Regions from separate parts of the Rhizobium sp. 62_C5_N11_2 genome, predicted to be linked through region 2. Evidence: predicted binding sites of a transcription regulator. Region 2 holds the regulator's gene; each other region holds the start of a gene.
What was found. The regulator LexA, encoded in region 2, represses DNA repair genes until DNA is damaged. The targets are predictions, from matches to a motif close to TGTTCNNNNTGTGTTCNG.
Positions count from the first base shown of each region.

Region 1: the regulator LexA is predicted to act here: its motif matches at 1,673-1,690, upstream of AB8B31_RS14485 (ribonuclease T2 family protein).
Region 3: the regulator LexA is predicted to act here: its motif matches at 2,417-2,434, upstream of uvrA (excinuclease ABC subunit UvrA).

Region 1 is NZ_JBPWPW010000001.1:2,876,266-2,881,786, forward strand. Features, by position in the region: gene ettA (energy-dependent translational throttle protein EttA) at 1-820, opposite strand, end outside; gene AB8B31_RS14485 (ribonuclease T2 family protein) at 919-1,659, opposite strand; gene AB8B31_RS14490 (alpha/beta fold hydrolase) at 1,817-2,746, shown strand; gene AB8B31_RS14495 (DMT family transporter) at 2,779-3,735, shown strand; gene AB8B31_RS14500 (CaiB/BaiF CoA transferase family protein) at 3,753-4,955, shown strand; gene AB8B31_RS14505 (thiamine pyrophosphate-binding protein) at 4,969-5,521, shown strand, end outside.
Region 2 is NZ_JBPWPW010000001.1:1,806,786-1,812,306, reverse strand. Features, by position in the region: gene kdsA (3-deoxy-8-phosphooctulonate synthase) at 1-837, opposite strand, end outside; gene AB8B31_RS09210 (VOC family protein) at 834-1,730, opposite strand; gene lexA (transcriptional repressor LexA) at 1,929-2,648, shown strand; gene AB8B31_RS09200 (ComEC/Rec2 family competence protein) at 2,629-5,061, opposite strand; gene gltA (citrate synthase) at 5,352-5,521, shown strand, end outside.
Region 3 is NZ_JBPWPW010000001.1:1,938,997-1,944,517, reverse strand. Features, by position in the region: gene gyrA (DNA gyrase subunit A) at 1-778, opposite strand, end outside; gene AB8B31_RS09880 (MarC family protein) at 1,015-1,662, shown strand; gene AB8B31_RS09875 (single-stranded DNA-binding protein) at 1,763-2,272, opposite strand; gene uvrA (excinuclease ABC subunit UvrA) at 2,557-5,478, shown strand; gene AB8B31_RS09865 (GNAT family N-acetyltransferase) at 5,475-5,521, shown strand, end outside.

The sequences.
Region 1 (5,521 bases), 1.1 Mb from region 2:
GGCTGGAAGCGATCCATTCCTGTTCGCGGCTGATCGCCTTCTGGCGCGACGCGTCTTCGCGGCTTTCCTGCAGCATGCGCTTGGCTTTCGCCTGCAGGTAGGCCGAGTAGTTGCCTTCGTAAGGAATGCCACGACCGCGGTCGAGTTCGAGGATCCATCCGGTGACATTGTCCAGGAAGTAGCGATCGTGGGTGATCATCATCACGGCGCCCGGATAGTCGCGTAGATGCTTTTCGAGCCAGGCGATGGTTTCGGCGTCCAGGTGGTTGGTCGGTTCGTCAAGCAGCAGCAGATCCGGCTGCGAAAGCAGCAGACGGCAGAGCGCGACACGGCGACGCTCACCACCGGAAAGGCTGGTGACTTCGGCGTCGCGCGGCGGGCAACGCAGCGCTTCCATCGCCATCTCGACCTGGCTTTCCAGATCCCAGAGGTTCTGGCTGTCGATGACGTCCTGAAGCTTGGCGCCCTCTTCCGCCGTCTCATCGGAATAGTTCATCATCAATTCGTTGTAACGATCGAGGACAGCGGTCTTCGAGGCAACGCCTTCCATGACGTTCTCGAACACCGTCTTGTTGGGATCGAGATGCGGCTCCTGCTCCAGATAGCCGACCGTCGCACCTTCGGCGAGCCAGGCTTCGCCGGTATACTCCTTGTCCTGGCCCGCGATGATGCGCAGTACGGTGGATTTACCCGCGCCGTTCGGACCGAGGATACCGATCTTGGCATCCGGGTAGAACGAAAGGTGGATATTCTCCAGGATCTTCTTGTTGCCATAGGCCTTGTTGAGGCCGGACATATGATAGATGAACTGACGTGCCATGCTGCGCTGCTCCGGGCGGGAAACTTTGATTGTGCCGCTATGTAGGCGAAACAGCGCCTCCGGGCAACGCCGAAACCCGGTTTACTCAGGATTTCCGGTCAAAAGCCCGCAGCGTCGACGACGCCCTCGTCGCAGCCGAACGACGTTTTTCCAGCACCCTGGATCAGATCGGCAAGCCCGGCACTTTTCGCCGATGCCGCTCCGGCAGCTTCCGAAAGCCCGATCGTCAGCTCGCTGATCATCCTGACATTGCCGGCCCGCCGGCAGCTCATCTTGACACGATCGCCGGCACCCGGTCCAAAGCTCTTGTCGAAAGCCGCCTTGATCGCTTCGGCCTTGACCGGCTTGCCGATATTGGCAGCGAAGAGATCACGCACAGCCGACGCGTTGAGTGCGCCCACGAGATGCACACCGACGCCGAAATAGTCGTCGGCACTCATCTTCGTGCAGGTGCCGTGCTTCACCCATTCATGCCGTTCCAGGCCGGATTGCGTGCCGGGCATCGCCTTGGCAAGCGCCGTCTTCGTCTCCGCTGCAAGCGTGACCTCCGGCAGCTTGTTCCAGTCGCCGTCCTTGTCGGCGGTCTTCTGATCGGCGCTCACACCACAATAATCCTGCCGCATCGGCCAGAGCCCGTGCAACGAGAAGTTCGTCGCGTCAGGGCGCTCGCCGGTCTGGCTGGCGCATTCGGCCTTCTTCTGGTTTGTCTGGCAAAAAGCCGGCTGCCAGCTCGCCGCCAGAATGAAGCGGGTGCGCCCGCCGGCCTCCTGCGCCACGGCGGCGCCGGCAATAACCATCGACACAGCGAACGACAAAGTACGCAACTGCATGCTGCTCATTTCAACCCCCAAAAAGAACAATACAGGAACAAATAAGCATCAAATTCAAACGATCGCAACCCTGAATCGCAACAAGGCTGCAATTTGTTATCGGATAACCAAACGCCGATGTTGCAATTACCCGGCGATCTGGTCTGTTGCCGCCGGGAGGATCCACATGTTTTCTGAAACGCAAAGGCTCGTCGTGCCTGGGGCGTCGCTGGCCTATCACCATGCTAAGGCCGAAGCTGCGGCACGCGGCATCCTGTTGATATCGCATGGCCTGGCCGAACATTCGAAACGATACCGCTCCTTTGCCGAGGCGATGGCGGTGCGCGGCTATCATGTCTATGCCCACGATCATCGCGGCCACGGCGAGACGACGGCAGCCGATGCGCCGATCGGCCGCTTTGCCCGGCGTGGTGGGGTCGAAAGGGTGATTGGCGACGTCATCGCCATGCGCGGCCATGCGGCCTCCTGCCATCCCGGCCTGCCGGTGATCCTCTTCGGCCATTCGATGGGCGGCCTCATCGCCCTCAATGCAGCCGTCACGGCTCCGGCCGACTTCGATGCTGTCGCCGTCTGGAATTCGAATTTCGCCGTTGGCCTTGCCGGCCGCGCCGCCCAGGCGATCCTGCTTGCCGAGCGCATGCTGAAGGGCTCTGACGTGCCGAGCGGCCTGCTGCCGAAGCTCACCTTCGGCACCTGGGGCAAATCCATTGCCGGCCGCCGCACCGAGTTCGATTGGCTGTCGCGTCGTCCTGATGAAGTTGACAAGTATGTCGCCGATCCACTCTGCGGCTTCGACGCCTCAGTCTCTCTCTGGCTCGATCTCTTCGAGTTGACCTTCCGCGCGCCGCAGAAAATCCATCTAGACCGGCTGCCGCGGGATATGCCGATCCATCTGGTCGGCGGTGGAGTGGACCCGGCGACGGAGCGTGGAAAAGCGGTGCTCTGGCTGTCAAAGCATTTGAAAGACCAAGGCTTCTCCCGTATCAGCAGTGAGATATATCAGGACATGCGGCACGAAACACTGAATGAGATCGGCGCGGATGCGGCGATCGCAGCCTTTGGCGAGTGGTGCGACAGGGCCGTCGCAAGATCCTGAGCGACCAATATCCTGAGTACAGGGATTTCATCATGAGCAGCTCCTCCGCCCGCCCCGTTTCGTCCGCCTCCGACGTGACGATGGGGCTTGTGCTGATGGTACTCTCGGTGATGGTCTCGCCGCTCATCGATATTTTTGCCAAGCTTGCGATCACGACCGTGCCATCCGGGGAGATCACCGCCGGCCGTTTCATCGTCCAGGCGCTCTGCATGCTGCCACTCGTGATATGGCGGCGCAGCTTCGCCGATTTTTCCTGGCGACAGAGCCTGTTCCATGCCATCCGCGGCGCGATCATCACCGTCTCGATGATCTCCTTCGTCACGACGCTGAAATATATGGCGGTCGCAGACGCGATCGCGATCTTCTTCGTCGAGCCAATCATGGTGACGATCCTCGGTGGCATCTTCCTGAAGGAGACGATTGGCTGGCGGCGGTATACCGCCTGCGGCGTCGGCTTCTTCGGGGCGATGCTGATCATCCAGCCGAGTTTCGAAGAGGTCGGCTACATCGCGCTTCTGCCTGTCGTCAGCGCGCTCTGCATCGCCATCTTCGTGCTGATGACCCGCGCCCTCTCGCGCAGGGAAGACCCCTGGTCGATGCAGTTCCAGATGAGCATCTGGGGCCTGCTCTTCTGTGTCCTCCTGCTTTTCCTCGGTCAGGGAACCGGCTCCGACCTCTTCGATCCGGTCATGCCGGAAGGCCGCGCCTGGTTCTATGTCGCCGGCGTCGGCGCCATGGCCGCAATCACCGGCATCCTCGGCGTCTACGCCTATCGCGCAGCACCGGCCTCGACGCTGGCGCCGCTGCAATATTTCGAGATCGTCTCGGCGACAATCTTCGCCTGGCTGGTCTTCGGCGACTTTCCGGATGCGGTCAAATGGCTCGGCATTGCCATCATCGTGGCATCAGGCTTCTACATCCTCTGGCGCGAGCGCCGCTTTGCTTCAAAGCCTGTATCCGATACATCTGAGGTGACGCTGGCGCCATAGAAATTGCCGGGAGGAACATGACAGAGACCGTGACGAAAAAACCACCGCTTGCCGGCATCCGGGTGATCGAGCTTGCCCGCGTGCTCGCCGGCCCCTGGGCGGGACAGATGCTCGCCGATCTCGGCGCCGACGTCATCAAGGTCGAAAATCCCGACGGCGGCGACGATACGCGCCAATGGGGACCACCCTTCGTCGAGGGCGCCGACGGCGAGAACCTCTCGGCCGCCTATTACCACGCCGCCAATCGCGGCAAGCGCTCCGTCACTGCCGATCTGAAGAGCGCCGAAGGCCAGGATTTCGTCCGCCGCCTCATCTCCACCGCCGACGTGGTCATCGAGAATTTCAAGCTCGGCGGCCTCGTCAAATACGGGCTCGATTATGACAGCCTACGCAAGGTGAACCCGAAGCTCGTCTATTGCTCGATCACGGGCTTCGGCCAGAACGGCCCTTATGCCAGCCTCCCCGGCTACGATTACATCGTCCAGGGCATGTCCGGCTTCATGTCGATCACCGGTGAACCAGGCGGCCAGCCGATGAAGGCAGGCGTCGCGATCGCCGATATCTTCACCGGCATCTATGCCGTCTCGGCGATCGAAGCCGCCCTGATTCACGCCCTCAAATCAGGCGAAGGCCAGTTGGTCGACATGGCCCTGCTCGATGTGCAATCGGCCGTGCTCGCCAATCAGAACATGAATTATCTGGTTTCCGGCGAGGCACCGACCCGCCTCGGCAACGCCCATCCCAATATCTCGCCCTATGAGGTCGTGCCGACGGCCGACGGTTACCTCATTCTCGCAGTTGGAAACGACGGCCAGTTCCGCCGCCTCTGCACCATCCTCGGCCTGGAGGCCATCGCCGGCGACGAGCGTTTCGCCACCAACAAGGCCCGCGTCGGCAATCGCGGCGAAGTGCGACGCCTCGTCTCCACCGAGACGTTGAAATGGCAGAAGGCGGATCTGCTGAAGGCCTGCGAGGAGAACGCGGTTCCATCAGGCGCCATCAATACGATCGAGGAAATGTTCGCCCATCCGCAGGTGCAGGCCCGCGGCCTGCGCATCGACCTTGCGGATGCCGCCGGCACCGTGATCCCCGGTGTCAGGACGCCTGTGGTGCTGTCGGAGACGCCGCTGCGTTACATCAGGCCGAGCCCGCGTCTTGGCGAACATCAGGCCGAAATTCTGGCGGAACTCGCCGAACTCGAGAGGAAGGCATCGTCATGAAGAAGGCATTGTCATGAAGAAGACGGGCGGAGAACTGATCGTCGAGGCGCTGAAGGCGAATGGCGTCAAGCGTCTCTCCTGCGTGCCCGGCGAGAGTTTCCTCGCCGTGCTCGATGCGTTGCGCGACAGCGATATCGACGTCCTCGTCTGCCGCCAGGAGGGCGGAGCGGCGATGATGGCGGATTGTTGGGGCAGGCTGACCGGCGAACCCGGCATTTGCATGGTGACCCGCGGCCCCGGCGCCACCAACGCCTCCGCCGGCCTGCATATATCAAGGCAGGACTCGATCCCGATGATCTTGTTCATCGGCCAGGTGCAGCGGGAAGCACGCGAGCGCGAGGCCTTCCAGGAGATCGAATTCCGCCGCGCCTTCACCGAATTCGCCAAATGGGTGGGTGAGATCGACGATGCCGCTCGTATTCCCGAATTCGTCACCCGCGCCTTTGCGGTCGCAACCTCCGGCCGGCCCGGCCCTGTCGTGCTGACGCTGCCGGAGGACATGCTGCGCGATGAGGTCGAGGCACCCCGCGCCAGGCATTATGCCAACGTCGAGGCCCATCCCGGCC
Region 2 (5,521 bases):
GGCGACCGCATCGAAGGCAAGCAGCTTTTCAAGCAGCCGCGGCATGTCCTCGAGATAGACCATGTTCGGGCCGTCCGAAGGTGCATTGTCGGGGTCCTGGTGGGTTTCGACGAAGACACCGGCAACACCGGCAGCCACTGCTGCGCGCGCCAGTGTTTCCACGAATTCCCGCTGACCGCCGGAGGAATCGCCCTGCCCGCCCGGCTGCGCAACGGAATGGGTGGCATCGAAGATAACGGGCGCGCCCATCGCCGCCATGATCGGCAGCGAGCGCATGTCGGAAACCAGCGTATTATAGCCGAAGGAGGCGCCGCGCTCGCACAGCAGCACGTTCGGATTGCCGCTGGCGTTGAGCTTCTTCAGGACGTTCTTCATGTCCCAGGGGGCGAGGAACTGGCCCTTCTTGACATTGACGACGCGGCCGGTCTTGGCGGCGGCGATGAGAAGGTCGGTCTGGCGGCAAAGGAAGGCCGGGATCTGCAGGACGTCGACGATCTTTGCCACCTCCGCGCATTGCTCGGCGGTATGAACGTCGGTCAGGACAGGAAAGCCGAACTCCTTCTTGAGGTCGGCAAAGACCTCCATGCCCTTTTCGATCCCGATACCGCGCTCAGCCGAGAGCGAGGTGCGGTTCGCCTTGTCGAAGGAGCTCTTGTAGACGAGGCCGATGCCGAGCTTTGCGCAAAGCTCTTTCAGCGTACCGGCAACCATGAAGGCGTGGTCGCGGCTCTCCATCTGGCAGGGACCGGCAATTAGCGACAGGCGGCCGGTATTGGAAAAGGTCACCTGGCCTTGGCCTTCGCCGATCTTGACTTCGGAATTCGTCTCAGTGCTCATCGTGTCTCCTCGAAGGCGAAGAGCGTGCCCTGCCCGGGCGCGGGCTTCACCAGAATGCGATTGTTCTTGCGCGTGTATGTCACCCCGTTAGCAGCCAAATGCGCTTCTGTCACGGCAAGATCGGCGACAATGAAGAGGATTGCCCGGCCACGGAGGCCGCGATCGGCGGATGAGCCGGCGATCTCGAAATAGGCTTCTAGCCCTTCCGGCGTCATCAGGCTGATTTTCGCGTTCGAAGCAGCAACATTGACGCCAAAACCGGTTTTCTCGACTGCCGCCTGCGCCACGGCAAGGCCGACGAAGGCTCCGAAAGCGGCGGCATCAGGCGCGCAGAGCGCGATCTCGGCAATGCCGGTGACGCCATTGGCATGCGTCTCCAGCGCGCCGCGGTCGGCCGGCAGCGGATTGACGCGTTCGACGCTGAAAAGGAAGAGATCGGGCGCTCGCAGGTCGCCGGCAAAAGCCAGCTTGAAGCCGGCGACGCTCTCAGAACCGTCCGGCATCGTCATCGGCCGGGTGAACTGCAGCATCTCGCCGGCGCTCGATCCGTTGCCGACGAAGTTCTGATGATCGATGCCGGCATCCTTACTACCGAAAGCAAGCCCCGAAAGCCCCTCCTCGCCGCAGCGGAAGCGGAAGGCCCGGTTGCGGGCGGTGAAAACATTGCCTTGCCGCGCTGAGGCCTCGCTCTCCTCGACACTCGCAATCCCGAGCGGCTCCAGATAAGTCTTGTCGGCAAAAAAGACGCAGGCGTTTTCCGTTCCGAAGGGATGGCGTGCATCGGCGGCAACGGTGAAGCCGAGCTTGCCAAGCCTCTCGCGCGCCAGATCGATATTGACGACGGGCAGCACCACATGATCCAGCGGGTGCGGCTTGGCGGAACGCTCGTTCATGATATCCCTCCTGGAAGCGGCAAGAGATGTGCGATGGCGCGCCCCTCAATGCAAGACATGTGTCCCAATCCGGCGAATGAAAATAAAAATCTCAACGAGTTGGCGCCAAGTTTTACGGAAATTTAGCTACTTGCGGAACACATATGGAACATATAGTGTCTGTTCTGGATTTGTTTCAATCACGAGGTCACAACGTCGATGCTCACGCGCAAACAACAGGAGCTTCTCCTTTTCATTCATGAGCGCATGAAGGAATCCGGCGTTCCGCCATCTTTCGACGAAATGAAGGATGCCCTGGACCTCGCTTCCAAGTCCGGGATTCACCGGCTGATTACGGCGCTCGAGGAACGTGGCTTCATTCGCCGCCTACCGAACCGCGCCCGTGCGCTCGAGGTTATCAAGCTTCCGGAGGCCTACAGCCCCAGCATTCAGCCCCGGCGGGGCTTTTCGCCCAGCGTCATCGAGGGCAGCCTTGGCAAGCCGCAGCCGGTCGCCACTCCTGCTCCGGCAAAACCCGTCGCCGACAACGGCAACTCGGTATCCGTGCCGGTCATGGGCCGTATCGCCGCCGGTGTTCCGATCTCGGCGATCCAGAACAACACCCACGAAATCGTCGTTCCGGCGGACATGCTCGGTTCCGGTGAACATTATGCGCTCGAGGTCAAGGGCGATTCGATGATCGACGCCGGCATCTTCGACGGCGACACCGTGATTATTCGCAACGGCAGCACCGCAAGTCCTGGCGACATCGTCGTTGCTCTCGTCGATGACGAAGAAGCGACACTCAAACGCTTCCGCCGCAAAGGCGCCTCGATCGCGCTGGAGGCGGCCAACCCGGCTTACGAGACCCGGATTTTCGGGCCGGACCGCGTCAAGGTTCAGGGCAAGCTCGTCGGCCTCATTCGCCGCTATCACTGACATCAGGCAGTCCGGATTCGGCAAAACTGTTGCTGCGCCAGTCATAGGCGCGATGCCGCATCCATGGCCGCGACAATGCATCGAATGCGGTTGCGACCTCCAGGCCGGCGTCGGCGAAGCGCAACTCGACGGAACCGGTCCTGCGCAGCGTTTCGCCGGTGAAGAGCGTCGCCCCTGAGCGGCAGCTGTTGAAGCGCAGGCGGACCGACGTCACGACGATATCGGCCGCGTCGCATGCCGGACCGAGATAGGCGGCATTGTCGATGACAGCAACCACGTGACCATTGCCAAGCCTTGATATGCACCAGGCCTTCTTGACGCAGGAAAAGCGGTTTGCTTCACCACCAGCTGCAGCCGCCCGCATCGCCGACCTTGCTTCGTTCTGCTGATCGCGGGAAAGCCTGACGCGGCGGTCTTCTCCCTCCGGCGGGATAGCAGGACCATCCAGCATCTTCGGCGGGTGATGCGTCGGCAGGACCAGCGCTCTCTGCCACTGGTCGAAGATGAAATCCGGCGGTCTTTCACGGTTGGAAGCCATGGCCCCCGCCTCGACGATTGCGACGAGACCACCATCCTCCGAAATCGCCAGATCCGGCGGCCGGGGAACCGGCAGAAGCAAGAGGACGAGCGTCGACACCGCGATGATCGATGTGCCGATATGGTGCAGCCGGGTGCGGAGCAGCGTCAGCAGCAGAAAGCCTGCGACGGCTATCGCGAAATACCAAGCGGGCAAGCGGCCGATGCCGATGTCGCCACCCCAGCCGGACACCGTCTTTGCGATCGCGATCACCAGATCGAGGCCGAATCCGACGACCTTCCAAGGCAAAACGTCCAGACCGAAAGGCATGAGCAGCATCGCCAGCAACCCGGCCGGCATGATGATGAAGGAGATGATCGGCATCGTCGCGAGGTTTGCCGGCAGGCCATAGGCAGTCAGGCGATGAAAATGCTCGATCGAAAACAGCGCGGTGGAAAAGCCGCCGATCAGCGAGGTCAGGAAGACGCCGCCGAAGAAACCCGCAACCGTAACGACGGGCCGAAAAACCGGCAGCTTCAGGAAAGCGTTTTCGCGGACGCGCCGGTCCTTCCACAGCTGGTAGCCAGATACCAACGCCAATGTCGCGGCAAAGGACATCTGGAAGCTCGGACCCAAGACCTCGGACGGTGAAATGGCGAGAATGACGAGCGCCGAGAGAGCGACATTGCGCAGGCTGATCGACGGCCGGTCGAAGAAGACGGCAATCAACATGATCGCCATCATGATGAAGGCGCGTTCGGCCGAGACGGCAAAGCCGGAGATCAGGAAATAGGCCGTGACGGCGATGAGCGCGCCGGCAGCAGCGATCTTCTTGGTCGGATAGGCTTGGGCGACACCGGGAAAGAGGCTGAGCAGCATGCGGAAACCGACGAAGAAGATGCCGGCTGACAGCGCCATGTTGAGGCCGGAGATAGCGATGATATGAGCCAGACCGGACTGGCGCAGCGCCTCCGTCGTCTCATTCGAGATGGCGCGCCGCTCGTCCGTCACCAGAGCAGCGGCAAAAGCGCCGGTGTCGCCGGGCAGGATCGACCTTATGCGGTCGCCGATACCGCTGCGCAGCCGATAGAGACCTTCGAGCAGCGCTTCCGTCGTCGATCTGGCCGCTTGCGGACCTGCCTGCAAATCGACCTTTGTCGGCGCACCGTAGAAGAAGCCGTTGGCGCCGATGCCATCGAAATAGGCACCGAAGGAGAAGTCGTTGAGCTCCGGAAGCGCTGGACCTGCTGGCGGCGTCAGCCGTGCCCTGCCGGTTATGATATCACCGATCTCGAAAGGCGCGTCCGCGCCGCGGGCGATCGCGGTTATGCGCCCCGGCGGCCGCTTCACCTCCGGCGCCTCAGTGCCGGTGACGGCAAGAATATAGCGCCACCGCCCGCGACCATCGCCTTCGCGCCGCTCGACACGGCCGGTCACCGTCGTCGTCACTGATGAATCGAGGATCACGGTCGAAGCCCGTCGGCTCTCGAGCTGCGCCGAGACCACGCCGCAGGCGACAAGTGCAAGCGCCAGCAGCGTTGCCCGCAATGCCGCCCGGCTGCGGCTGGCGATGAGAACCGCGACGGTCAGCACCAACAGGCAGAGCAGCGATGCAACGAGCGGGAAGTCCGATGCCGCTAGAAACCAGAAGGCTGAGCCGGCGCCGAGGAAGACCGGTGAGAACAGCAGCAGGCGGCCATGGTCCGCCTCTTCGCCCAGCATGCGCATGCCACCACGCAGCGATTGCGAGGCTGCTGCCGGCAGCCGGTGGCGCCACGGTGTCGCCGACTGCGTCCTTGCAGGCCGCGTCACCACGACAGGCGGAGAAAAACCGGCGGAGTCGGCAAGGCCGGCGCCTGCTTCCGGCCGCAATTCGACTGTCGTCAACTCCTGCATGTGCTGCCCAAGGTCACTCGCCCAGACAGCCAGAATGCAACCGCCAATCAAATCCGGCAAGAATAATCGATTGAAAAGTGAGGGAAAATTGAAAGAGCCAAAAGAGCAGTCGAATCATCGGCTTCCGATATGCATGCGGCTCATCGCTGCAGTGCCTAAAAGGTGATACTGCAATGCACAAAATGCCATCACGGTAACTTGGCATTAGCCTCGCGATCATATAGCTATCGGTGAGGACGCTTAACCCCTATGGCGCTTTTATGGCGCCACCGCCATTTCGGAGGATCAGCATGACGGATCAAAGCGCTACAATAAAAATCGGTGACAAATCAGTCGACCTTGCCGTTAAAAGCGGCACGATCGGACCGAGCGTCATCGATATCGGTGCCCTCTACAAGAACACGGCTTCCTTCACCTACGATCCGGGTTTCACGTCGACTGCATCCTGTGAATCGAAAAT
Region 3 (5,521 bases), 130 kb from region 2:
GCATCGGCTCGATGGCAGCGACGCCGCGCATGATGACGGAGCCGCGGCCGGTCTCATAAGCCGAGCGGATGCCGGCACGGCCGAGGATCTTCGCACCCGTCGGGAAATCGGGGCCGGGAATGATCTGGATCAGTTCCGGCAGCTCGATTGCCGGATCGTCGATCAGCGCGATGCAGCCGTCGATGACTTCGGAGAGATTGTGCGGCGGGATATTGGTCGCCATGCCGACGGCGATGCCGCCGGCGCCGTTGACGAGCAGGTTCGGGAACTTGGCGGGCACCACGACCGGCTCGGAGAGAGTGCCGTCGTAGTTGTCGCGGAAATCGACGGTTTCCTTGTCGAGATCGTCGAGCAGCGAGTGGGCAGCCTTTTCGAGGCGGCATTCGGTATAACGTTCGGCCGCCGGCGGATCACCATCGACCGAGCCGAAATTGCCCTGACCGTCGATCAACGGCAGCCGCAGCGACCAGGGCTGCGCCATGCGGGCGAGCGCATCATAGATCGCAGAATTGCCGTGCGGATGGAATTTACCCATCACGTCACCGGTGACGCGGGCGCATTTGACGTATTTCTTGTTCCAGTCGATGCCGAGCTCGGACATGCCGTAGAGGATGCGCCGGTGCACGGGCTTGAGGCCGTCGCGCACGTCGGGCAGCGCGCGGCTGACGATGACGCTCATGGCGTAATCGAGATACGACCGCTGCATTTCCTCCATGATGGAGATGGGCTCGATGCCTGGCGGGAGCTTCCCGCCGCCGGGGGGTGTTTGCTCAGTCAAAACAGATCACGATCTCTTCTAGAATCACTTGAAGATTTATAGCGGAAAGCCTGTTCCCGCGCCAATTTCACAGCGCGTTTTGAACAGGCTTTTGCGGCTTAAAGACGGTAAAACATGCAAGTTGCGCGGCCGGACCGGACAAATCCGCCGCGGGCCGCTGCGGGATATTTGCCAAATCGGAATCCCCGCTTCACAATCATAAAAACCACGCACTCATATGGGGTTCCGGAGAGCCGATGGCAAGCGCCGACCAATTGATCAACGCCTTCACGACGCTTCTCGTCACCATCGATCCGCCGGGGCTCGCACCGATCTTTCTGGGGCTGACGACAGGCATGAGCCGCAGTGAGCGCACGCAGGTGGCGCTGCGTGGCTCGACCATCGCCTTCATCATCCTCGCCGTCTTCGCTCTGTTCGGCGCCGGCGTGCTCAGCGTGCTCGGGATTTCGATCGGCGCCTTCCGCATCGCGGGTGGTCTGCTGCTGTTCTGGATCGCCTTCGAGATGGTGTTCGAAAAGCGCCAGGACCGCAAGGAGAAGGCGACCGAGGTGGCGATCACCAAGGATCACATCGAGAATATCGCCGTCTTTCCCCTCGCCTTGCCGCTGATCGCCGGCCCGGGCGCGATCTCGGCGACGATCCTGCTTGCCGGCACGCTGGCGACATCCGTCGGAAAGGCGCAGCTGATCGGCGTCCTTGCCGCCAATCTGTTGCTGACTTTCCTCATGCTGCTCGTCGCTGAAAGGCTGGACCGTTTCCTCGGCGTCACTGGCCGGGCCATCCTGACACGCCTTCTCGGCGTCATCCTCGCCGCCCTTGCCGCACAATTCGTCGTCGACGGGGCAAAATCGGCGCTCAACCTCATCAGCGCGACACCGCACTGAAAATCGCGGCATCTGCCGCGAAATCAAAGAAAAAGAGCATGACGCCATCCAAGGCATCATGCTCTCTCACCTCTTTCACAAAGCCAGCAAAGGCTATCGATCAGAACGGGATATCGTCGTCGAGATCCCGCGAGAAGTTGCCACCGCCGCCACCGCCGCGGCTCGGCGATGAGGAGGGAGCCGGGGCGCCGTAATCGTCGCCGTAATCGTTGCCGCCAGCGGCACTGCCACGGCCGCCGCTCGCGCCGCCGCCTTCACCGCGGCCGTCGAGCATCGTCAGCGTCGAACCAAACCCCTGCAGCACCACTTCCGTGCTGTAACGATCCTGGCCCTGCTGGTCCTGCCACTTGCGGGTCTGCAGCTGGCCTTCGATATAGAGCTTGGCGCCCTTCTTCACATATTGCTCGACGACCTTGCAGAGGCCCTCGTTGAAGACGACGACAGTGTGCCATTCGGTCTTCTCACGGCGCTCGCCGGAATTGCGATCGCGCCAGGTCTCCGACGTCGCGATACGAAGATTGGCGATCGGCCGGCCATCCTGAGTGCGGCGGATTTCGGGGTCTGCACCGACGTTTCCAACCAGAATTACCTTATTCACGCTACCAGCCATACTTCTCACCCTGCCTGCCGCCCTGCCCGGCGGCGTTTAATCGATCGGCGCACCTTAAACCATCACGGACCGCCGATGCGCATGGGCGGCATTTAATCCACATGTTTATCCCATCAGAAAGCCGCATGCATTCATCAGGAATTTTGTTCTTTATTTGTTCTAGTTTATCCGTATGATCCTGTCAACAGAATCGAAAACCTTGAGCCCTTGCGGATATTCAGCCTCGACTCGCCCGTCGGCATCACTAAATAAGGGCTGTCATCCAGAAAACCAAAGCAGAGACGATGAGCGAACTGAAGACGATCTCCATCCGCGGCGCGCGCGAGCATAATCTCAAGAGCATCGATCTCGATCTGCCGCGTAACAAGCTGATCGTCATGACCGGGCTGTCGGGTTCCGGCAAATCCTCGCTCGCCTTCGACACGATCTATGCCGAGGGCCAGCGGCGCTATGTCGAGAGCCTGTCGGCCTATGCCCGCCAGTTCCTCGAAATGATGCAGAAGCCGGATGTCGACCAGATCGACGGACTGTCGCCGGCCATCTCGATCGAGCAGAAGACCACCTCGCGCAACCCGCGCTCGACGGTCGGCACCGTCACCGAGATCTACGACTATATGCGCCTGCTCTTTGCCCGCGTCGGTGTTCCCTATTCGCCGGCGACCGGCCTGCCGATCGAGAGCCAGACCGTCAGCCAGATGGTCGACCGCATCCTCGATTTCGGCGAAGGCACCCGTCTTTATATTCTTGCGCCGCTCGTGCGCGGCCGCAAGGGCGAATACAAGAAGGAACTGGCCGAGCTGATGAAGAAGGGCTTCCAGCGCGTCAAGGTCGACGGCCAGTTCTACGAGATCGCCGAGGCGCCGGTGCTCGACAAGAAATACAAGCACGACATCGACGTGGTCGTCGACCGCATCGTCGTGCGCTCGGATGTCTCGGCGCGGCTGGCGGACAGTCTGGAGACCTGCCTGAAGCTCGCCGACGGGCTGGCGGTCGCCGAATTCGCCGACAAGCCGTTGCCGCCGGAAGAGACGTCGGCCGGCGGATCCGCCAACAAGTCGCTGAACGAGACGCATGAACGCGTGCTGTTTTCGGAGAAGTTCGCCTGCCCAGTCTCTGGCTTCACCATTCCCGAGATCGAACCCAGGCTGTTCTCCTTCAACAACCCGTTCGGCGCCTGCCCGACCTGCGATGGCCTCGGCGCCCAGCAGAAGATCGATCCGGATCTGATCGTGCCCGAGCCCGAGCGGACGCTGCGCGACGGGGCGATCGCGCCCTGGGCCAAATCGACCTCGCCCTATTACAACCAGACGCTGGAAGCGCTCGGCAAACATTACGGCTTCAAGCTCGGCACCCGCTGGAACGATCTTTCCGACGAGGCCAAGGACGTCATCCTCAATGGCACCAACGACAAGATCGAATTCCACTACGCCGACGGCGCCCGCTCCTATACGACCCAGAAGAATTTCGAGGGCATCATCACCAATCTCGAGCGCCGCTGGAAGGAGACCGATTCCGCCTGGGCGCGCGAAGACATCGAGCGCTTCATGTCGGCGGCCCCCTGCCCGTCCTGCAACGGCTTCCGCCTGAAGCCAGAGGCCCTGGCGGTGAAGATCGACACGCTGCATATCGGCGAAGTGACCGGTATGTCGATCCGCGTCGCCCGCGACTGGTTCGAGACACTGCCGGCAAGCTTCAATGCCAAGCAGAACGAGATCGCCGTGCGCATCCTCAAGGAGATCCGCGACCGGCTGCGCTTCCTCAACGATGTCGGACTGGAATATCTCAGCCTTTCGCGCAATTCCGGCACGCTGTCGGGCGGCGAGAGCCAGCGTATCCGGCTCGCCTCGCAGATCGGCTCCGGGCTGACGGGCGTGCTTTACGTGCTCGACGAACCGTCGATCGGCCTGCATCAGCGCGACAATGCCCGGCTGCTCGACACGCTGAAGCACCTGCGCGACATCGGCAACACCGTCATTGTCGTCGAACATGACGAGGATGCGATCCTGTCGGCCGACGACGTCGTCGATATCGGCCCGGCGGCCGGCATTCATGGCGGTCAGGTTATCGCCCATGGTACGCCGCAGGATATCATGGACAGTCCGAACTCGCTGACCGGCAAATATCTCTCCGGCGAACTCGGCGTTCCCGTTCCCGACGAGCGCCGCAAGCCGAAGAAGGGCCGCGAGATCAAGGTGGTCGGGGCGCGAGGCAACAATCTGAAGAACGTTACGGCGTCGATCCCGCTCGGTGTCTTCACGGCGGTGACCGGCGTTTCCGGCGGCGGCAAATCCACCTTCCTGATCGAGACGCTCTATAAATCGGCGGCACGCCGCGTCATGGGCGCGCGTGAAAACCCGGCCGATCATGATCGCATCGACGGCTTCGAGCATATCGATAAGGTGATCGATATCGACCAGTCGCCGATCGGCCGCACGCCGCGCTCGAACCCGGCGACCTATACCGGCGCCTTCACGCCGATCCGCGACTGGTTCGCCGGCCTGCCGGAGGCCAAGGCACGCGGCTACCAGCCGGGCCGTTTCTCCTTCAACGTCAAGGGCGGACGCTGCGAGGCCTGCCAGGGCGACGGCGTCATCAAGATCGAGATGCACTTCCTGCCCGATGTCTACGTCACCTGCGACGTCTGCCACGGCAAGCGCTATAACAGAGAGACGCTCGATGTCACCTTCAAGCAGAAGTCGATTGCCGAGGTGCTCGACATGACGGTGGAGGAAGGCGTCGATTTCTTCGCTGCGGTGCCCGCCGTGCGCGACAAGCTGCAATCGCTGAAGGATGTCGGTCTCGGTTATATCAAGGTCGGCCAGCAGGCGAATACGCTTTCCGGTGGCGAGGCGCAGCGCGTCAAGCTTGCCAAGGAGCTGTCGAAACGCTCGACGGGGCGCACGCTCTACATTCTCGATGAACCGACGACCGGCCTGCATTTCCACGACGTCGCCAAATTGCTCGAAATGCTGCACGAACTGGTCAACCAGGGTAACTCGGTGGTGGTGATCGAGCACAATCTCGAAGTCATCAAGACGGCCGACTGGGTGCTCGATTTCGGCCCCGAAGGCGGCGACGGCGGCGGTGAGATCGTCGCGACCGGAACGCCCGAGGCGATCGTCAAGGAGAAGCGGTCCTATACCGGACACTTCCTGAAGGAATTGCTGGAGCGACGGCCGGTGAAGAAGGCGGTTGCGGCGGAATGACGATGAGGCCAGCGTCGCTCGATGATCTGGAAACGATCGCGAC